2 regions of the Pseudomonas sp. LFS074 genome follow, and region 1 is predicted to be linked to the other one. Evidence: predicted binding sites of a transcription regulator. Region 1 holds the regulator's gene; the other holds the start of a gene.

What was found. Region 1 encodes sigma-54, which starts transcription at its own class of promoters, with help from an activator protein. Its sites were predicted from a motif close to ANTGGCATNNANNTTGCTNT; they were not measured.
Region 2: the regulator sigma-54 is predicted to act here: its motif matches at 7,200-7,219, upstream of nirB (nitrite reductase large subunit NirB).

Annotation. Positions count from the first base shown of each region.
Region 1 is NZ_JBFPFV010000001.1:1,069,266-1,080,161, reverse strand. Features, by position in the region: gene ACNQP3_RS04965 (STAS domain-containing protein) at 38-340, opposite strand; gene ACNQP3_RS04960 (MlaC/ttg2D family ABC transporter substrate-binding protein) at 337-984, opposite strand; gene mlaD (outer membrane lipid asymmetry maintenance protein MlaD) at 994-1,479, opposite strand; gene mlaE (lipid asymmetry maintenance ABC transporter permease subunit MlaE) at 1,479-2,276, opposite strand; gene ACNQP3_RS04945 (ATP-binding cassette domain-containing protein) at 2,276-3,085, opposite strand; gene ACNQP3_RS04940 (KpsF/GutQ family sugar-phosphate isomerase) at 3,334-4,308, shown strand; gene ACNQP3_RS04935 (KdsC family phosphatase) at 4,321-4,845, shown strand; gene lptC (LPS export ABC transporter periplasmic protein LptC) at 4,854-5,426, shown strand; gene lptA (lipopolysaccharide transport periplasmic protein LptA) at 5,413-5,937, shown strand; gene lptB (LPS export ABC transporter ATP-binding protein) at 5,938-6,663, shown strand; gene ACNQP3_RS04915 (RNA polymerase factor sigma-54) at 6,839-8,332, shown strand; gene hpf (ribosome hibernation-promoting factor, HPF/YfiA family) at 8,412-8,720, shown strand; gene ptsN (PTS IIA-like nitrogen regulatory protein PtsN) at 8,733-9,197, shown strand; gene rapZ (RNase adapter RapZ) at 9,200-10,054, shown strand; gene ACNQP3_RS04895 (HPr family phosphocarrier protein) at 10,074-10,346, shown strand; gene ACNQP3_RS04890 (ZIP family metal transporter) at 10,392-10,896, opposite strand, start outside.
Region 2 is NZ_JBFPFV010000001.1:1,384,812-1,395,707, reverse strand. Features, by position in the region: gene ACNQP3_RS06450 (EAL domain-containing protein) at 1-614, shown strand, start outside; gene ACNQP3_RS06445 (hypothetical protein) at 644-1,012, opposite strand; gene ACNQP3_RS06440 (helix-turn-helix domain-containing protein) at 1,009-1,347, opposite strand; gene ACNQP3_RS06435 (YkvA family protein) at 1,465-1,905, opposite strand; gene ACNQP3_RS06430 (FKBP-type peptidyl-prolyl cis-trans isomerase) at 2,194-2,958, opposite strand; gene pcaQ (pca operon transcription factor PcaQ) at 3,188-4,120, opposite strand; gene nirD (nitrite reductase small subunit NirD) at 4,161-4,523, opposite strand; gene nirB (nitrite reductase large subunit NirB) at 4,523-7,075, opposite strand; gene ACNQP3_RS06410 (bifunctional nitrate reductase/sulfite reductase flavoprotein subunit alpha) at 7,378-10,896, opposite strand, start outside.

The DNA of each region.
Region 1 (10,896 bases):
CTTCGCTGACCGAGGGGCCATCATCCGCGCCGGGCCATCAGGTTGCCAGCACTTCATCAAGGTCGTAGACCCCGGCAATTTCCCGCATGTCGTCGGGCATGCCACGTACCTCGCACGCCTTGCCGGTGGCCTGCGCGTCGCGAATGTACGCAAGCAATAGCGACAAGCCGACACTCGACGACTTCTCGACAGCCGAGCAATCAAGCACCAGACGTGGCTCGCGAGAACCGTCGATCAGCGCCTTGCCCTGCTTGCGCAAGGCCGGGCCGCTGCGGTAGTCCAGCACACCCGCCAGGCGCAGTACGCCCGGCTCGGCCATGCTCACACCGGCCTCACTCATTGGACGGTCTTCTCTGGCGAGTTGTCGGCCGCCTGCTTGGCCTTGGCCACTTCGCCGGCCCAGCCATCGATGGTCTTGTCCAGGTCGTTGCCGTTGCGCTGCATGGCATCGGCGAACTGATCGCGGAACAGTTTGCCAATATTGATGCCATTGACGATCACGTTACGCACCTTCCACTCACCGCCGATGTTTTCCAGGGTGTACTGCACCGGGTACACGGCACCGTTGTTGCCGGTCACCTTCATGCCGACACTGGCGCGCTTGCCGTCATCGGCCTTGGCCGGATCGACAACGATACCCTGGTTGTTGTATTCGAGCAGGGCATTGCCATAGAACTGCATCAGGCTGCGCTTGAAGTTTTCCTGGAAGCGCTGCATCTGCTCCGGGGTAGCCTTGCGCGAGTACTTGACGGTCATGATGCTGCGGGAAATACCGTCTGCGTCCACCACCGGCCCAAGAATGCGGTTCAGCGATTCATAGAAGGCGTTGGGGTTGGACTTGTACTGCTCCTTGTTGGCCTTGAGGTCGCCGAGCAGTTCATTGGTGGTGCCCTGGACCACATCGTGCGGTGTCTGCGCAGCCATGGTCAGCAAGGGGAAGGCCGCCAGCAGGACCAGCAAGCCACGTCGCAGGATCGAAATCATGGAAACTCCTTAATTAGCCGGTTGCGCTTCTTTCGGTTCCTTGCCAACAGAGTTGAGCAGGAACTTGCCAATCAGATCTTCCAGCACCAGTGCCGACTGGGTGTCATGGATGGTCGCGCCCTCCTTGAGCACCTGGTCTTCACCGCCCACGCTGATGCCGATGTACTTCTCGCCAAGCAGACCTGCGGTCAGGATCGAGGCAGTGGAGTCGGTCGGCAGGTTGTCCACCGACTTGTCCAGTTGCAGCGTCACCCGACCGGTGTAGGAATCACGGTCCAGATCGATGGCGGTGACCTTGCCGATGGTCACACCGGCCATTGTCACTTTAGCTCTGACCGTCAAACCGGCGATATTGTCGAAGTAGGCATAAACTTTATAGGTATCGCTGCTCGGGCTGGCCGACAGCCCGCTGACTCGCAGGGCCAGCAGCAGCAGCGCCAGGATCCCGGCCAGGAGGAACAGGCCGACACCGATTTCCAGGGTGCGGTTTTGCATCAGAAATCTCCAAACATCAAGGCGGTCAGAATAAAGTCCAGACCCAGCACTGCCAACGAGGCATAGACCACGGTCTTGGTGGTGGCACGGCTGATCCCTTCTGAGGTGGGCTCACAGTCGTACCCCTGGAAAACGGCGATCCAGGTTGTGACGAAAGCGAACACCAGGCTCTTGACCAGCCCGTTGAGCACGTCGTCAGTGAATGAAACACTGTTCTGCATGTTGGCCCAGAACGAGCCCTCGTAGACGCCCAGCCAGTCCACCGCCACCCACGAGCCACCCCAGATACCGACCACGCTGAAGATCAGCGCCAGCAGCGGCAGCGAGATGAAACCGGCCCACAAACGTGGCGCAACGATGTACTTGAGCGGGTCGACGCCAATCATTTCCAGGCTCGACAACTGCTCGGTGGACTTCATGTTGCCGATTTCGGCGGTCAACGCGGAACCGGCACGGCCCGCGAACAGCAGCGCCGTCACCACCGGGCCAAGCTCACGCAGCAGGGTCAGGGCAACCATTTGCCCTACCGCCTGTTCCGAGCCGTATTTGGTCAGGATGCTGTAACCCTGCAGCGCCAGCACCATGCCGATGAATACCCCGGACACGACAACGATCGCCAGCGACAGCACACCCACCGAGTACAGCTGCTTGGTCAGCAGTTGGAAGCCGCCGCCAATGCCGCCGCGACCGACCAGCGCATGGAACAGGAACAGGCACGAACGCCCGAGCACGGCCAGCACGTCGATTGCCGAACGGCCCAGCAGACGGACACGTTCGAGTAAGGATTTTCTGCGCATCAACGCGCCCCCAGCAGGTCGGCGCGGTAGTCAGGCGCGGGAAAGTGGAAGGGTACCGGGCCGTCCGGGTCGCCTTTCATGAATTGGCGAATCCGTGGGTTGTCCGAGCCCATCAGCTCATCAGGCGTGCCCTGGCCCAGCACCTGGCCATCACCTACCACGTAGATGTAATCGGCAATGCTGGCGGTTTCTGCCAGGTCATGGGAAACCACGATGCTGGTGATGCCCAGGGCGTCGTTGAGCAGGCGGATCAGGCGCACAAGTACCCCCATGGCGATCGGGTCCTGGCCGACGAACGGTTCGTCGTACATGAGGATCTGCGGGTCCAGGGCAATCGCCCGAGCCAGCGCCACTCGGCGCTTCATGCCACCGGACAGCTCGTCGGGCATCAGGTCGATGGCGCCGCGCAGGCCCACGGCCTGCAGCTTCATCAACACGATGTCACGGATCATTTCATCCGACAGCTGGGTATGCACGCGCAGCGGGAACGCGACGTTCTCGAACACGTCGAGGTCGGTGAACAGCGCGCCGCTCTGGAACAGCACACCCATCTGCTTGCGGGCGTCGAACAGGTCGCTGCGCGACAGCGTCGGCAGGTTCTGGCCGGCCACCCATACCTCACCGCTGGAAGGGCGCAGCTGCGCACCCATCAGGCGGAGCAACGTGGTCTTGCCGCAACCCGATGGTCCCATGATGCCGGTGACCTTGCCGCGCGGGATGCGGATGTCGACGTTGCTGAAAATGCTGCGCGAACCGCGTTTGAAGGTAACCCCCTTCAACTCGACCGCGTAGGCGCTATCCACACTCATCTAGACTCCTTGCTAGTGCAGCCTCGTCCTAATGGACGCCGGCCTCCATCAGGAAGGCACACGCACCCCTGGCAGGCCGAATAGCGGCGAACTATAGCACCGCTGACAGCGCCGCCCCAAGGCCAGGCAAGCAGTCGTTCAGCCCCGAGACAGGCTTTGATGACATTCGCTACAGCAATCGAAGGGGTGAGGGTTTTCTTCATTGCGCGTATAATCGCGGCCTTTTCATCAGGCACTGCTTTTTCGACATGAGCCAATCCAGCGAGCTGATCCAATCCGCCCAACGCACCCTGCGCCTGGAACTCGAGGCCGTAGAGGCCCTGCTGGCGCGCATCGACGACAATTTCGTCAAGGCCTGCGAACTCATCCTGGCCAGCAAGGGCCGGGTTGTCGTGGTCGGCATGGGCAAGTCCGGGCACATCGGCAACAAGATCGCCGCAACCCTCGCCAGCACCGGCACCCCGGCGTTTTTCGTACATCCGGCCGAAGCCAGCCATGGCGACATGGGCATGATCACCCGCGATGATGTCATCCTTGCCCTGTCGAATTCCGGCAGCACTGCCGAAATCGTCACCCTGCTGCCGCTGATCAAACGCCTGGGCATCAAACTTATCAGCCTGACCGGCAACCCGGACTCGCCGCTGGCACAGGCCGCCGAGGTCAACCTCGACGCCCGTGTCGAGCAAGAAGCCTGCCCGCTCAACCTGGCGCCCACCTCCTCCACCACGGCATCGCTGGTACTGGGTGACGCGCTGGCCATCGCCCTGCTCGAGGCCCGCGGCTTCACCGCCGAGGACTTCGCCTTCTCGCACCCAGGCGGTGCGCTGGGCCGCCGCCTGCTGCTGAAGGTCGAGAACGTCATGCACAGCGGCGATGAGCTGCCTCAGGTACCTCGCGGCACCCTGCTCAAGGATGCGCTGCTTGAAATGTCCCGCAAAGGTTTGGGCATGACCGTGATCGTCGAGCCCGATGGCAAGCTGGCCGGGATCTTCACCGACGGCGACCTGCGCCGCAGCCTGGACCGCAACATCGATGTGCACACCACCCTGATCGACCAGGTCATGACCGTTCATGGCAAGACCGCGCGGGCCGAAATGCTCGCCGCCGAAGCCCTGAAGATCATGGAAGACCACAAGATCGGCGCCCTGGTGGTGGTGGACCGCGAGGACCGCCCGACCGGCGCCCTGAACATGCACGACCTGCTGCGCGCCGGCGTAATGTAAAGGAGCGATGGAATGAACCAGGACCTCATGCAACGCGGCAAGAGCATCAAGCTCGCGGTATTCGACGTGGACGGCGTGCTCACCGACGGGCGCCTGTACTTCCTCGAGGACGGCAGCGAATTCAAGACCTTCAACACGCTCGATGGCCAGGGCATCAAGATGCTCATGGCCTCGGGGGTGACCACCGCCATCATCAGCGGGCGCAAGACCCCGGTGGTCGAGCGTCGCGCCAAGAACCTCGGTATCCCGCACCTGTATCAGGGGCGCGAGGATAAATTGGTGGTGCTTGACGGCCTGCTCGCCGAACTGGGCCTAAGCTATGATCAAGTGGCCTACCTGGGGGATGACCTGCCCGACCTGCCGGTGATTCGCCGGGTGGCACTGGGCATGGCTGTAGCCAACGCCGCACCGTTCGTACGCCAGCACGCTCATGGCGTGACCCAGGCACGCGGTGGCGAAGGCGCGGCCCGTGAATTCTGCGAACTGATCATGCAGGCCCAGGGCACCCTGGACGCTGCCAACGCCAACTACCTGTAAGGCTGCCCATGTTCAGCAAGAAAGCCCGAAACATTGTGCTGCTCGGGGCGATCGCCGCCCTGCTGGTAGCCATTGGCTACTGGAATGTCAGCCCGGAAAGCTTCCTCGACAAGCCGGTGGCCCAAGTCGACGAAAGCGCCATCGACTATTACGCGATCAACGCCCACAGCGTGCAGTTCCTGCCCGACGGCAAGCTGCAGTACGAAATGACCGCCGACAAGGTCGAGCACCTCAAGGCCAGCGAAATTACCCTGCTGACCACGCCGGACCTGCACATGTACCGCGGCACCGAATACCCGTGGCACGTACAAAGCACCCGCGCCGAGGTCAACCCGGACGGTACCGAGGTCGAGCTGATCGACAAGGTACGGGTTGCCCGCACCGACGAAAAGCAGCGTGAAACCATCATTACCAGCTCACGCATGACCGTGTTCCCGCAGAAGCAATATGCGCAGACCGAGCAAGCCGTTAGAATCGACGGCGCCGGTGGCACAACTACGGGCAAAGGAATGAAAGCGTATTTGAAAGAAGGCAAGATGGACTTGCTCTCTAACGTAAGAGGACAGTATGAGGCTCGTTAAAACCCTCCCCCTTTTGCTCAGCCTGAGCGCAGCACTGGGAAGCGCGAGCGCCCTCGCCCTGCCGAATGACCGTGACCAGCCTATCCGCATCCAGGCCGATAACGCCCACCTGGATGACAAGCAAGGCGTGGCCACCTACACCGGCGACGTGATCATCACCCAGGGTTCGATGATGATCAAAGGCAACACCGTGACCATCACCCGTTCCGCCTCCGGCGATATCGACGTGGTGACCTCGGTGGGCAACCTGGCCTACTTCGAGCAGCAGCAGAGCGCAGCCAAGCCGGACAAGATGAAGGGCTGGGGCGTGACCATCCAGTACCAGTCGCAGAAGGACCTGGTGATCCTCACCGACCGCGCCAAGGTCGAGAACGAAGGCAACACCACCGAAGGCGAGAAGATCGTCTACAACACCCAGACCCAGGTGGCGACCGCCGGTCGCGGTGGCAACGTGACTACACCGCGTCAGCGTATCGACATGGTGATCCAGCCCAAGAAGAAGGCCGAGTAAATGGCAACCCTCAAAGCCCAGCACCTGGCCAAGAGCTACAAGGGCCGGCAGGTGGTACGTGATGTCAGCCTGTCGATCGACAGCGGCCAGATCGTCGGCCTGCTCGGCCCTAACGGCGCCGGCAAGACCACCTGCTTCTACATGATCGTCGGGCTGGTCCAGGCCGAACAGGGCCGGGTACTGATCGACAACCTCGATGTCAGCCATCAGCCCATGCATGGCCGTGCGCGCGCCGGTATCGGCTACCTGCCGCAGGAAGCTTCGATCTTCCGCAAGCTGTCGGTGGCCGACAACATCATGGCCATCCTCGAAACCCGCAAGGACCTGGACCGCGAAGGCCGCCGCAAGGAGCTGGAAAGCCTGCTGCAGGAGTTCCACATCAGCCACATCCGCGACAACCTCGGCATGAGCCTGTCCGGCGGTGAACGCCGCCGCGTCGAAATTGCCCGCGCCCTGGCGACCGCACCCAAGTTCATCCTGCTGGACGAACCGTTCGCAGGTGTCGACCCGATCTCGGTCGGCGACATCAAGCAGATCATCCACCACCTCAAGGCCAAAGGTATCGGTGTACTGATCACCGACCACAACGTGCGTGAGACCCTGGATATCTGCGAAACCGCCTACATCGTCAACGATGGCCGGTTGATTGCCGAAGGCGACGCCGAAACCATCCTTGCCAACGATCTGGTCAAAGAGGTTTACCTGGGCCACGAGTTCCGCCTCTGACCCGAGGCGCGCCTGGAGTACCGGCAAATAGCCCCAAAACTACGGGTAAAGTTGTTACGGTACTCTAGGCAAACGCTACAATTTAAGGCATAAAACTTGCTTGATCTGGCGCCTCGGCGCCCTCGTGTAGTGGATGGCGCATGCGCGCCGGCGAACAAGGTATTAAGCCCCAGCCATGAAACCATCGCTCGTCCTAAAAATGGGCCAGCAACTGACGATGACACCGCAGTTGCAACAGGCCATCCGTCTGCTCCAGCTTTCCACCCTGGACCTCCAACAGGAAATCCAGGAAGCGCTGGAGTCGAACCCGATGCTCGAACGTCAGGAAGACGGCGACGACTTCGACAACAGCGACCCGATGGCGGACAACGCCGAAAACAAGCCGGCCGCCGAAGCCCAGGACAATAGCTTCCAGGAAAGCACTGTCAGTGCCGACAGCCTGGAAGACGGTGAGTGGAGCGAGCGCATCCCCAACGAGCTTCCGGTCGATACCGCCTGGGAAGACATCTACCAGACCAGCGCCAGCAGCCTGCCGAGCAACGATGACGACGAGTGGGACTTCACCACCCGCACATCGGCCGGCGAGAGCCTGCAAAGCCACCTGCTGTGGCAGCTGAACCTGGCGCCGATGTCCGATACCGACCGCCTGATCGCCGTCACCCTGATCGACAGCATCAACGGCCAGGGGTATCTGGAAGACACCCTCGAGGAAATCTGCGCAGGTTTCGACCCTGAGCTGGATATCGAGCTGGACGAAGTCGAAGCGGTACTGCACCGCATCCAGCAGTTCGAGCCAGCTGGCGTGGGCGCACGTAACCTGGGCGAATGCCTGCTGCTGCAACTGCGCCAGCTGCCCGCCAGCACCCCGTGGATGACCGAAGCCAAGCGCCTGGTCACCGATTTCATCGACCTGCTCGGCAGCCGCGACTACAGCCAGTTGATGCGGCGCATGAAAATCAAGGAAGACGAGCTGCGCCAGGTCATCGAGCTGGTGCAAAGCCTCAACCCGCGCCCCGGTTCGCAGATCGAATCCAGCGAGCCCGAGTACGTAGTGCCTGACGTCATCGTGCGCAAGGACAGCGAGCGCTGGCTGGTGGAGCTGAACCAGGAAGCCATCCCACGCCTGCGCGTCAACCCACAGTACGCGGGCTTCGTACGCCGTGCCGACACCAGCGCCGACAACACCTTCATGCGCAACCAGCTGCAAGAAGCGCGCTGGTTCATCAAGAGCCTGCAAAGCCGCAATGAAACACTGATGAAGGTTGCCACGCAGATCGTCGAGCACCAGCGCGGCTTCCTCGACCACGGCGATGAAGCAATGAAGCCGTTGGTGTTGCACGACATCGCCGAAGCGGTGGGCATGCACGAGTCGACCATTTCGCGGGTTACCACGCAAAAGTACATGCACACACCGCGTGGCATCTACGAACTGAAATACTTTTTCTCCAGCCACGTCAGCACCTCCGAAGGCGGAGAATGCTCGTCCACGGCGATCCGCGCGATCATCAAAAAACTGGTTGCAGCGGAAAATCAGAAAAAGCCATTGAGTGACAGCAAGATCGCTGGTTTACTGGAGGCACAAGGCATCCAGGTAGCCCGTCGCACCGTCGCCAAGTACCGCGAGTCCCTCGGCATCGCACCGTCGAGCGAGCGCAAGCGACTGATGTAGCCCCTGAGATGTGCCACAGCGTTTGTGGGGCAGGTGCAAGACCTGCTTCTTTATGCACGGGCAACAAAGGAGAAGCTGTATGCAAGTCAATATCAGTGGACAGCATGTAGAAGTCACCCAGCCACTTCGCGATTATGTGCTTGAAAAGCTCGCTCGCGTGGAAAGTCACTTCGACAAGATCACCAACGTGCAGGTCATCATGAAAGTCGAGAAGCTGCAGCAGAAGGTCGAAGCGACCCTGCAGATTCCCGGCGGCGAAGTGGTAGCCAACGCCGAACACGAAGATATGTATGCAGCGATCGACGCCTTGGCCGACAAGCTCGACCGCCAACTGAAAAAACACAAGGAAAAACAGCAAAGCCTGCTGCAAGGTGCAGCTGCCCGCTGATCCCCCTCATCCATGATCCGACTTGAAACCATCCTGACCCCCGGCCGTTCCCTTGTGAACGTGCCGGGCGGCAGCAAGAAGCGCGCCCTGGAAAAGGTCGCCACCGTCATCGCCGATCAAGTGCCAGAACTGGAGATGCAGGACGTCTTCGAAAAACTGGTCGCCCGGGAAAAACTCGGTTCTACCGGTTTCGGCAATGGCATCGCCATTCCGCACTGCCGGCTTGAAGGATGTTCCGCTCCTGTCAGCGCCCTGCTGCACCTTGAAGCACCTATCGATTACGACGCCATCGATGGCGCGCCGGTGGACCTGATGTTCGTCCTCTTGGTGCCCGAAGCCGCTACCGATGCGCATCTGGAACTGCTGCGTCAGATCGCCAGCATGCTCGATCGCAAGGAGGTCCGTGATCGCCTGCGTGCGGCCACCAGCAGTGAGGCCCTGTTCCAGGTTGTCCTGGACGTACAGAACGAGCACTGAACATGCGCCTGATCATTGTCAGCGGCCGGTCCGGCTCCGGCAAGAGCACTGCCCTCGATGTCCTGGAAGACAACGGTTTCTACTGCATCGACAACCTGCCGGCCGGGCTGCTGCCGCAGTTGGCGGAAGACGCACTGATCAACACCGAACTGCTGCAACCGAAGGTTGCCGTGTCGATCGACGCACGCAACCTGCCCAGCCACCTGACGCGCTTCCCCGAATTGCTCGAAGAAGCCCGCGCGCGGAACATCCAGTGCGACGTGCTGTTCCTGGATGCCGACGAAGATATGCTGCTCAAGCGCTTCTCGGAAACCCGCCGCCGCCACCCGCTGACCAACGCCAACCGCTCGCTCGCGGAAGCAATCCGCGTGGAAAGCGATTTGCTGGGGCCGATCGCCGACCTGGCCGACCTGAAAATCGACACCACCAACCTGAACCTGTATCAGCTGCGTGACTCGATCAAGCTGCGCCTGCTCAACCAACCCGAGCCTGGCACTGCGTTCCTGGTCGAGTCGTTCGGCTTCAAGCGCGGCATGCCGGTCGACGCCGACCTGGTGTTCGATGTGCGCTGCCTGCCCAACCCCTACTGGAAGCCCGAGCTGCGAGAGCACTCGGGCCTCGACCAGCCAGTGATCGACTACCTGGCTGCCCAGCCGGATGTCGAAGACATGTACAACGACATTTCGGGCTATCTGCTCAAGTGGTTGCCCCGCTTCGCCGCCAGCAACCGCGCTTATGTCACCATTGCCATCGGCTGCACCGGCGGCCATCACCGTTCGGTGTACATCACCGAGCGCCTTGGCCAACACCTGCAGCAAACCCTGAAAAACGTCCAGGTCCGCCACCGCGACCTCTAGCCCAAGGATCCGCCCCACGATGCCCGCCCGCGAAATCACCATCATCAACAAGTTGGGCCTGCATGCCCGGGCGGCAGCCAAGTTCGTCGGCGTGGCCGGCCGCTTCCCCTGCCAGGTACGGGTTGGACGTGCGCCGGACAAGCTGGTGGATGGCAAGAGCATAATGGCGGTGATGATGCTGGCAGCGGGCAAAGGCACCCAGGTGCACCTGCATACCGAGGGTGAGCAAGACAGCGATGCCATGGACGCGCTGGTCGAACTGATCAACAACTTCTTCGACGAAGGCGAATAAAGCCGGCACACTCCTTGTTGGAGTGCGCGCCAACCTGATGATGAATCAGGACATCGCGGTATCCATCACCATCATCAGACAGAAGCCGATACACAACCCCAGGCTAGCCAGCCGATGGTGGCCATTGCTGCGCGACTCCGGGATGATTTCCTGGGTGACCACTAGCAGCATCGCCCCCGCCGCACAGGCCAAACCCAGCGGCAGCAGGAGTTCGGCAACATTCACCAGCCAGGCACAGATCACTGCGGCCACCGGTTCGACCAGCCCTGACGCAGCGCCTATCAGGAAAGCTTTGAAACGCGGCATGCCCGCCCCGGCCAGCACCAGCGCAATCACCAGCCCCTCAGGCACATCCTGCAACGCAATGCCCATGGCCAGGCTGTCGGCGTCGGCCATGCCGCCACCGGCCGACACTCCAATCGCCATGCCTTCAGGGATGTTGTGCGCAATGATGGCAATGACAAACAGCCAGATACGTGCAGCAATCACCGGCTGATTGTCGGGGCCAACCAGCGCTTCTGGCGAGGCGCCAGACACCTTGAGGTCGACC
Region 2 (10,896 bases), 320 kb from region 1:
ACCCCTCCGGCCTGACCCTTAAACTGCTCGAACAGGTCGGGCTGCCCCCCAGCCGGGTCGTGATCGAGTTGACCGAACACACCCCCACCGACGACTTCCAGCTGCTGTCCAATGCCCTGCACCATTACCGCGATATGGGCTTTTCGATCGCCATCGACGACCTGGGGGCGGGCTATTCGAGCTTGCGCCTGTGGTCGGAGCTGCGCCCCGAATACGTGAAGATCGACCGGCATTTCATCGACGGTATCCACCGCGACCCGCTCAAACGCGAGTTCGTCGGCTCAATCTTGCAGATCGCCCGGGCGTCAAAGGCGCAGGTGATTGCCGAAGGCATCGAGCTGGCGGAGGAACTGGCGGTGCTGAGGGAGATGGGGGTAGACCTGGTGCAGGGTTACCTGCTGGGACGGCCGCAGGAGCTGGGGGTGCGGGAACTACCGGCGCTGACGAGCCTGCCGCCGGCCGAGCAACCGACAGTGCGCTTGAATGCCACGATCGGGCAATTGCTGGAGCTGCTTGGACGGCATCAGCACCTGAATGTACTGGAGGTGGTGGATGCGGACGGCAGGGCCTGCGGATTGATCCACAGGGATGCACTGCTTGTTACGGCCTCTTAACAGACCGATTCACCCGTGAAGAAGCCTGATCAGGCAGACTCGGGGTAGCTGTACTCGAACACCCGGACCACCTCGGAGGCATGCCAAGAAGCGGCCTCCATACCATCGACCGGCCCGGTAAACCGCCCCAGCCGCTCGACACACTCAAAAAAGCCAGTACGCGGCAAACGGCTGGCGCCCTGGCTGATCACCAGCGAACTGCGCAAGGGCTGCTCGGCACGGGCATCCAACACGGCCAGGTATTCCAGCGCGGCGGTCAGCGTCTGCATGGCCGGGCTGGGTAGTTGCAAGCGCTCGATCAACGCTCGGTACGTCAGCAGGTGACGTTGTCGACGGGCCAGGTCAAGCTCGCCCAGCAGGTTATCCCAGTGCTGACGGCTGATCCTGACCTGGCTCATGATGGCTCGCTCCAGCCAGCCACCCCAAGATGCCAGGCCAAGGCGCGGCGGATGGCAGCATCCGGTTGGCGCTCGCCCGATTCGATCATGGCCAGATACGCCGGGCTCACCCCGACATTGCGCGCCAGTTGCTCAGGGGCAATGCCCTTGGCCTGGCGAATCTGGGCGACTTCGCTGAAGGCCGGTAATGGCGCACTGGCTGCCCCCACCTGCGCTTCACTGACAACCGCCTCGGCAGGTGCCTGCCCCGCAGCCTTGAGCAAGGCCTGGTATTGCTCCCAGGGAACGACTGCGTACTCGGGCTGACCGTCCCGGCTGATGACCTGAATACCCATTACAAACCCCTTTAAAAAGGATTACAGCATGTAATCCGTAGGCATAACCCTTATGCCAATTATATTACCAACTCTGGGGTCTGTGCAGTTGAGGTGCAGTGAAGGCTCAGGCCGCTCTTAGTGCGTATTGCGTTCCAGCCGCAGCGCCTGCGGGGTGGCTGGCAGGCGCTCGACCACGCGCAGCCGTTCGGGCGCCTGGCTATCGCGCCAGGCTTTGAAGCGCGCCAGCTCGTCGGACACGGTTTTCAGCACCCAGCCCAGCACCGCGATGTCATCAAGAAAACCCACCCCCAGCAGCCAGTCGGGGATGGCATCGATGGGGCTGACGAAATACAGCAGGCCAGCCACGATGGTGACCAGCGCCCCAGGGCTGATGGCGCGGTACTCGCCGCGCCACCAGGCCAGGCACAGCGACTGTAACAGCTTCACATCTTCACGCAGCTGGCCGAGGCGCGGGCCTTTGCGCGCCACCGCGAACAGCAAGGCCGGCAAGCGGCCGCGGCTGAGCAGGCGCTCGGCCAATGGCAGAAAGCGGGCGAAATTCCAGGGTGCGCTCATGGAGCCTCCGAGAGGAAAAGGTTATCCACATTTATTGTGGATAACCTTGTGAACAGGGCGATATTTCTGACCTCCGGTGCCTGCCAGGCAAGGGTCCCGGTCAGATCGGGCGTTTTTTACACAGTCGTTTCACACCGGGGCTGGCTAAGCCGCAAACGATTTGCGTCAGAAACGTCCTACATCTTTACGCTTCATCTCCTCGGACAGTATCAGCTGTTGCAGGTTCGTCCAATCGGCACAAACGAAAACGCCCCGTCAGTGCGGGGCGTTTGCGACTACCAGCCAATGTTACTTGGCAGGTGCTTCCGTAGGCGCTTCGGCCGGGGCCTCACCTTCAGGCTCGGCACCTTGCAGCTGGGCCGGGTCCTTGATGGCGATCAGTTCCAGGTCGAACACCAGTACCGAGTTGGCAGGGATCAACGGGCTCGGGCTTTGTGCGCCGTAGGCCAGTTCAGCCGGAATGAACAGCTTGTATTTCTCGCCAACGTGCATCAGCTGCAGGCCTTCGACCCAACCTGGGATCACGCCGCTGACCGGCAGGTCGATCGGGCTGCCACGCTCTACGGAGCTGTCGAATACCTTGCCATCGATCAGCTTGCCTTCGTAGTGGACAGTGACCACGTCAGTCGGCTTAGGCTGCGGGCCGTCGGCCTTCTTGACCACTTCGTACTGCAGGCCCGAAGCGGTGGTGACCACGCCTGGCTTCTTGGCGTTTTCTTCGAGGAATTTCTTGCCGGCGGAGGCGGCTTCTTCGCTGGCCTTGGCCAGGCGCTCTTCGGCGCGCTTCTGCAATGCGGTGAACGCTTCTACCAGCTCTTCATCCTTGATGCGCTGCTCTTTCTTGCTGACGGCGTCTTCGATGCCGAGGGCGACTGCTTTGGAATCAAGGTCTTCCATGCCTTCCTGAGCCAGGCTCTTGCCCATGTTCAGGCCGATACCGTAGGAGGCTTTCTGCGCCGGAGTCTTCAGCTCGGGGCTGCTGGCCTGTTGGTCACAGCCAGCCAGTACCAGGCCTACCAGGGCAACCGCAGCCGCCAAACGATGCTGTTTCATGCTATTTCCTTGTTCATGCGCCATAAGGGCAATCAGGGTAAAGCCGCGAGCTTAGCAGGCGGCCATGACCAATGGCTACCGGCATAGGAGCGGGTTTTAGTAAGGAAGTTCAGTTGTTAAACGCTTATTAATGTGAGCGTTTGCAGCCATTGGCCAGTATTGACCCGTTGTGCCGTTTTTGCGCGGTCCAACCAGGGATTTATTTCGCTGGATTCTGAAAAGCCTGCAATCAGGGGTATTGACCCTCGCGATACTCCCCTGCCACCTCACGCAGTACCTCGCACACCCATTGCCCCGGCAAGCTTTGCGGCAGGGCGGCGTTACGGCAGATGCCGACCGAACCGCCCGGCTCGCGCACGCCCAGGTCGAGCTCGACCAACTCGCCATGGCGCAGGTCCAGCAAGACCGCGTCGCGGGGCGCCACCCACAGTCCATCACTGCCCAGCAGGTAACGCCGGCTCAGGGCCAGCGACAAGGTTTCCAGGCGCTGCGCCGGCATCTGGATACCGCATTGCACAAACAGGCTGTCGGCATGCTGGCGGATGGTGGTGCCCGCCGGTGGCAGCACCAACGGGTAACGCCCCACCTGGGCTCGCTCCACCGGCGCGCTGGCCAGCAGCGGGTGACCGGGGCGTACCACCAGGCTCATCGATTCGCTGTACAGGTGCTCGAACGACAGGCCCTGGATCTGCGGGCTGTCGGTCATGCGCCCGACCACAAGCTCCAGTTCGCCCAGGTGCAGTTGGCCGAGCAGCTGAGCACTGACCCCGGTGACCACACTGATCACCAGCGCGTCATGGCGCTGGTGCAGGCGGCACAACACCTCGGGCATGAGCAGGCCCTCGACCGTGGACAGCACGCCTATACGCACCTGTGACGGCGCCCGCGCTTCGCCACGCAAACTGCTGACACCATCGCGCAGGGCCTGCACGCTGGGCCCGGCATAACGCATGAAGCGCGTCCCGGCGGGGGTCAGCTCGACACCCTGACGGCTGCGCGCGAACAAGCGCGCCTCCAACAGGTCTTCAAGTTCCTTGAGGGTTTTGGAGATGGCCGGCTGGCTGATCGCAAGCACGTCGGCAGCCCTGGCCAGGCTGCCCTGCCGGGCAATCTCCAGGAAGCACAGCAGGTGGCGGTATTTAATGCGGGTATCGAGGTTCATGCGGCAAGCTTAACGCATCGCCGCAAGCAGCAGCTGAACATCAGGCCACCGCCAACTCCACCGCCTCGCCATTGAATCGCACCGACCACACCCGAAGCTGTTGCCCGGCATCCTCCAGGCACTCGCCGCTCTGCAGGCTGAAATGCTGCTTGTACAACGGCGCCGCCACCACCAACTCACCCTGCACACTGCCTACCAACCCACGGCCGATGATGTTGGCGCCGGAACGCGGGTCGCGGTTGTCCACGGCATACAGCGGCTGGGCCTGCCCCGGCAGGTAGAACAGCGCCACCTGGGTGCCATCCAGCCACACGACCACCCCGGACTCGGCTACCAGGTCTTGCACCCGGCACACCACCTGCCAGGTCGCTTGGGTTTTCACAGCAGCATTGGACAGGTTCATCAGACAGCCTCCTCGACAGTTGGAATCAGGTGCAGCGGCGCAGCAGGCCGGCGTTGTTCGCGTTCGCGCACGAAGTGCATGTCCGGGTCGGCACGCCGGTCATTGACGAAGGTGCGGAAGCGCTTGAGCTTCTCCGGGTCGTTGAGGGCGTTGGCCCATTCGCATTCGTACTGGTCGACCACATGCTGCATCTGCGCTTCCAGCTCGCTGGCCAAGCCCAGGCTGTCGTCGATGATCACCTGCTTCAGGTAGTCCAGCCCACCGTCCAGGCTCTCGCGCCAAACCGAGGTGCGCTGCAGCTTGTCGGCGGTACGGATGTAGAACATCAGCACGCGGTCGATCAGGCGTACCAGGGTTTCGTCGTCCAGGTCGGTGGCGAACAGTTCAGCATGCCGTGGGCGCATGCCGCCGTTGCCGCACACGTACAGATTCCAGCCCTTGTCAGTGGCGATCACGCCGATGTCCTTGCTCTGCGCCTCGGCACATTCGCGGGTGCAGCCGGACACGGCGAACTTGAGCTTGTGCGGGCTGCGCAGGCCTTTGTAGCGGTCCTCCAGGCGCAGGGCCATGCCGACACTGTCCTGCACGCCGTAACGGCACCAGGTGCTGCCCACGCACGATTTCACCGTGCGGGTCGATTTGCCGTAGGCGTGGCCGGTTTCGAAGCCGGCTTCGATCAGCTCGCCCCAGATCAGCGGAAGTTCATGCAACTGGGCACCGAACAGGTCGATGCGCTGGCCGCCGGTGATTTTGGTGTACAAATCGTACTTCTTGGCCACCTGGCCAATGACGATGAGCTTGTCGGGGGTAATTTCCCCCCCCGGTATGCGCGGCACCACCGAGTAGGTGCCGTTTTTCTGCATGTTGGCCATGAAGGTGTCGTTGGTGTCCTGCAGCGGCACCAGCGCCGGGTCCATGATCGGCTGGTTCCAGCACGAGGCGAGAATATTGCCCACCGCCGGCTTGCAGATGTCACAGCCAACGTGGCCTTTGCCGTGGCGTTCGAGCAGTTCGCCGAAGGTGCGAATACCCTCAACCCGCACCAGCCCGTAGAGTTCCTGACGGGTGTAGGCGAAGTGCTCGCACAGGCTCTTGTCCACCGCCACGCCGCGGGCGGTCAATTCATGCTCGAACACCTGCTTGAGCAGGGCCGCGCAACCACCGCAACCACTGGCAGCCTTGGTGCAGCCCTTGACCGCCGCAAGATCGCTGCAACCGCTGTCGATGGCCGCGCACACCGCGCCCTTGCTGACGTTGTGGCAGGAGCAGATGGTCGCGCGGTCGGGCAATGCGTCAGCGCCCAAGGCCGGTGCGCCACCGCCTTGCGGCAAGATCAGCGCTGCCGGGTCGGCCGGCAAGGCAATGCCGTTCTGGGCGTATTGCAGCAGGGTGTCGTAATAGCTGTTGTCGCCCACCAGCACCGCGCCGAGCACATGCTTGCCGCTGGCGTCCACCACCAGCCGGCGGTAGGCGCTGTTGGCCTCGTCGATGAAGCGGTAGCTGCGCGCGCCAGGGGTGGCGCCGTGGGCATCACCGATCGAGCCGACATCCACACCCAACAACTTGAGCTTGGTCGACATGTCGGCGCCGGTGAACGCGACCGCCGCCTCCCCCATCAGCAACGCCGCCAGGTTGCGGGCCATGCCGTAGCCTGGGGCAACCAGGCCGAAAACGCTGCCGTTCCACGAGGCGCACTCTCCAATGGCAAAGATGCGTGGGTCGCTGCTGCGGCAGTGATTGTCGATCACCACACCGCCGCGCGCGGCGATCTCCAGGCCGCAGGCTCTGCCCAAGGCATCCTGTGGGCGGATACCAGCGGAGAACACGACCAGGTCGGTTTCCAGGTGCTCGCCGCCGTCGAAGTTCATGCGATAGCGGTAGCTTTCACCGTCGTTGATCGACTGGGTGGCACGTGACAGGTGCACCCCCACGCCCAGCGCCTCGATCTGCGCTTTAAGCGCGGCACCGCCCTCACCGTCCAACTGCACCGGCATAAGCCGTGGAGCGAATTCAACGACGTGGGCCTCCAGGCCCAGCGACTTGAGGGCGTTGGCGGCTTCCAGGCCAAGCAGGCCGCCACCGACCACCACGCCACGACGCGCACCGGCTGCGGCAGCGCGAATGCCATCAAGGTCGTCCAGGGTGCGGTACACCAGCCGGGCATTGCCGCTGGAGCCTTCGATCGGCGGTACGAAGGGGTAGGAACCGGTGGCCAGCACCAGTTGCTCGTAGCCGTATCGGCCCTCGGCGGTGACCACCTCGCAGCGCTCGCGGTCGATCTCCAGCACAGCCTCACCCAGGTGCAGGTGCACGCCGTTGGCGTTGTAGAAATCGTGCTCGCACAGGGCCAGGGTTTCGGCACAACTGCCACCGAAGTATTCGGACAGGTGCACGCGGTCGTAGGCGCGTTGGCGCTCTTCGCCGAACACCCGCACCTCGAAGCGCTGCAGGGCGCCACGGCTGACCAGTTGTTCGACGCAATGGTGGCCGACCATGCCGTTGCCGACGATGACCAGTCGCTCTCGTTGCCCGCTGCTCACTGTTGCCTTCATAAGCCGATCCTCGATCAAAAAAAAGGCGCCTGGAGCCGAAGCTCCAGGCGCCTTTGCCTGTATTCATCACGGTAGGGGCCCGGGTTGATCGCCGTTGATCAGCGGGGCTTGTTGTATTGGAGATAAAGCAGGGACTGTGCCAATTGCTTTATCTGTGCCGGTCTCTTCGCGGGTAAACCCGCGCCCACAGGGATCTCCAAAGGTCGGCAGACTTGTACGGTACCTGTAGGAGCGGGTTCACCCGCGAAGAGGCCGGCACAGGTATGCACATTCACAGTGCACAACAGCCCATCCCGGTGCGCTCAGTACACATCGCGCCTATACCGCTTGGCCTTGTTCAATGTTTCGACATAGGCATCCGCATCCACTTTCCCGTGCACGGCAATGACTTCACGTAACGCCGCATCCACATCCTTGGCCATGCGCTGGGCATCCCCGCAGACATAAAAATACGCGCCTGCCTCCAGCCATTGCCATACCTGTGCTCCCTGCTCTCGCAGGCGTTGCTGTACATAGATCTTCTCGGCCTGGTCGCGGGAAAACGCTGTATCCAGCCGTAGATGACCACCTGCCTGCCAGGCCTGCAATTGTTCCCGGTAATAGAAGTCGGTTGCCGCGTACTGCTCGCCAAAGAACAGCCAGTTACCGCCTTTCGCCCCCCGCGCCTCCCGTTCTTCGAGGAAGGCGCGAAACGGCGCAATACCAGTGCCAGGGCCAACCATGATTACCGGCACATTGTCGTCCTCGGGCAGGCGAAAGTGCTTCGACACCTGCGGGAAAATTGCCACCTTGAGTGCCTGCGCACGGTCAGCAAGGAAGCTTGAACACACGCCTTTACGTTTGCCATAACGCACCGTGGAAACCGTCAGGTGCACCTGCTCCGGGTGCGCCAGCGGGCTGGAGCTGATCGAGTAGAGCCGCGGCTGCAACGGCTTGAGCAGCTCCAGCCAGTGGGCCAGTGGCAACTGCTGGGGGAAGGCGCGCAGCACATCGGTCAACTGCCGGCCCCACAACCAGTCCTGCAGCTCGGCCTTGCACGCGGGCTGCAGCAGGCGCTGCAGGTCGGGCGCATTGCCTGCAAATGCTTGCAGCTGTTGAGGGCTTACCTTGGCAATTTCCAGATGCGCCTGCAGGGCTTCGGCCAGTGGCATGGCAGGCTGGCCTTTCAACTCGACCAAGGCCTGGCCATCAAGCTGCGTCAGTGCCAGCAGCTCGTCGACCAGAGCCGGGCAATTGCGCGGCCACACGCCCAAGGCGTCACCGGCGGCGTAGGTGAATCCGCTACCGCTCAGGTCGAAGACCAGCTGGCGGGTTTCCTTGCTGGCACCGGGGCCATTGAGCAGGCGATTTTCCCGCAAGGTGGCAGCCCAGGGTTGTTGCTTGCTGTAGGCCGCCACGGGTGCGGGGTCGCTGGCCGGTAGTGGCGCCGTGGCACTGCCCAGCTCGGCTAGCAATGCCTCGAGCCAGCCCGCAAAGGCTTCGTCAAAATCCGGCTCGCAGTCCACCCGTTGCAGCAGGCGCCGCCCTCCCAGCTCGGCCAGACGCAGGTCGAGCTTGCGGCCAAAGCCACAGAACTGATCGTAACTGGAGTCGCCCAGGGCCAGCACGGCATAGGGCAGCTCGGCGCAGTGGGCGCCCCCCTCGCCCTGCAGTGCCTGCCAGAATGCCGCCGCGCTGTCGGGTGCATCGCCATCGCCAAAGGTACTGGCAATCAACACCACACTGGCAGCGCCCTGCAGCTGGCTTGGGCTGACCGCCTCCATGCAGCGCAGTTGCACACTCAGGCCGGCACCGCGCAGGCGCTCGGCACAGCGTTCGGCCAGCAGCTCGCCGTTGCCGGTCTGCGAGGCCCACAGCACCTGATGCAGTGGCACTGTCAGCGCCGCTGGGGGCGCAGTGGCGGGCTGGGCGAACAGCCCGGCCAGCAAACCGTCGACGAACAGCCGCCGGTTGGCAGCCAGCGGCGCACTGGCCGGCAGGGCGGGCACGCCCTCGGCGCGGGCTTGGTCCAGGCCCAGCAGGAAACCTTGCAGGTAATGGCGCTCTTCTTCGGCCAGCACCGGGGTCGGCAGGGTGTCCAGGCCAAGCAGACGGGACAGGGTGGCGGTCGGCATGCGAGCAGGCTCCGAAGTGGCAGTGTTCAGGTCAAGGGCATCGATGCGCTCACTTGCGACCCGCTCCAGGGCCACGGCGCAATGTTTGAAGGCAGGCTGCAGTGACAACGGGTCGACCGCATCGCAGGTCACGGCATTGATTGCCAACTGCTCGCCGATCAGGTCGTTCCAGTGAAACGGCGCGAAGCAGTTGCCCGGCATGACCCGGTCGCTGATACGCGCCGGTAGCACGGCTTGACCACGTCGCGAGCGAATGGCCACCTGGTCCTTTTCTGCCACTCCCAACCGGGCAGCATCTTCGGGGTGGATTTCGACAAAGGGACCAGGCTCCAACTTGTTCAGCGCCGGCACCTTGCCGGTCTTGGTGAGGGTGTGCCATTGGTGCTGCACGCGGCCGGTATTCAGCACCATGGGGTAGTCGTCATTCGGCAACTCCGGCGCCGGCAGCCAAGGCCGAGCGAAGAAGCGCGCCTTGCCGCTGGCGGTCGGGAAGGCCAGGGCCGGCCGCTGCCCCTGGGCATCGAGCAACAGCGCCTGGCTGCTGCCGTCGTTGAGGTAGCGCAGTGGGCTTCGCGCCTGTTCACGGCCCGGCGCACAGGGCCACTGGCGCGGTTGCGTACGCAGTTCGGCATAGCCGATGCCGCGCAGATCGTAGCCGGTCAGCGGGTTGTGGAAGCGGCGAATTTCCTCGTACACCGCTTCGGCATCGGGGTAGTCGAATGCGTCGGCATAGCCCATGGCACAGGCCACACGGGCAATGATCTGCCAGTCGGGCAGGCTTTGCCCTGGCGGCTGGACGGCGCGCGGCATCAGCGTCAGGTTGCGTTCGCTATTGATCATCACACCCTCGCCTTCGGCCCACAGCGCGGCCGGCAGCAAGATGTCGGCGTAGCGGTTGGTTTCGGTGTCGAGGAATGCATCCTGGGTAATCACCAGTTCGGCCTCGCGCAGCCCGTCGATTACTTGCTGGCGGTTGGCGACACTGGCCACTGGGTTGCTGCAGATGATCCAGCAGGCTTTCACTTCTCCGGCCTTCATCTGCTCGAACAGCGCCACCGTGCCCTCACCGCCTTCGCTGCGCAGGCTGCCCGGCGCCAGCTGCCACTGCTGCTCGACAAAGGCGCGGTCCGTTGCCACCAACGCCGAGCGCTGGCCTGGCAAGCCAGGCCCCATGTAGCCCATCTCGCGGCCGCCCATGGCATTGGGCTGGCCGGTCAGCGAGAACGGGCCGCTACCGGGGCGGCAGATGGCGCCCGTGGCCAGGTGCAGGTTGCAGATGGCGTTGCTGTGCCAGGTGCCGTGGATGCTCTGGTTAAGGCCCATGGTCCAGCAGCTCATCCAGTTGCTGGCGCTGCCGATCCAATCGGCGGCCTGGATGATATCGGCCTCCGCCAGCCCGGTGATGGCGGCTACGCGCTCGGGGGTATAGTCGTCGAGGAAGGGTGGCAGTTCGTCCCAGCCTTCGGTGTGGCGGGCGATGAAGTCGGGGTTGGTGTGGCCGTTGCGCTGCAGCAAGTGCAAAAAGCCGTTGAGCAAGGCCATGTCGCTGCCTGGGCGTACTTGCAGGAACAGGTCAGCCTTGTCGGCGGTAGCGCTGCGCCGGGGGTCGACGACGATCAGCCTGGCCCCGGCCTTGACCCGGTCGAGCAGGCGCAGGAACAGAATGGGGTGGCAGTCGGCCATGTTGGCGCCGATCACCAGGAATAC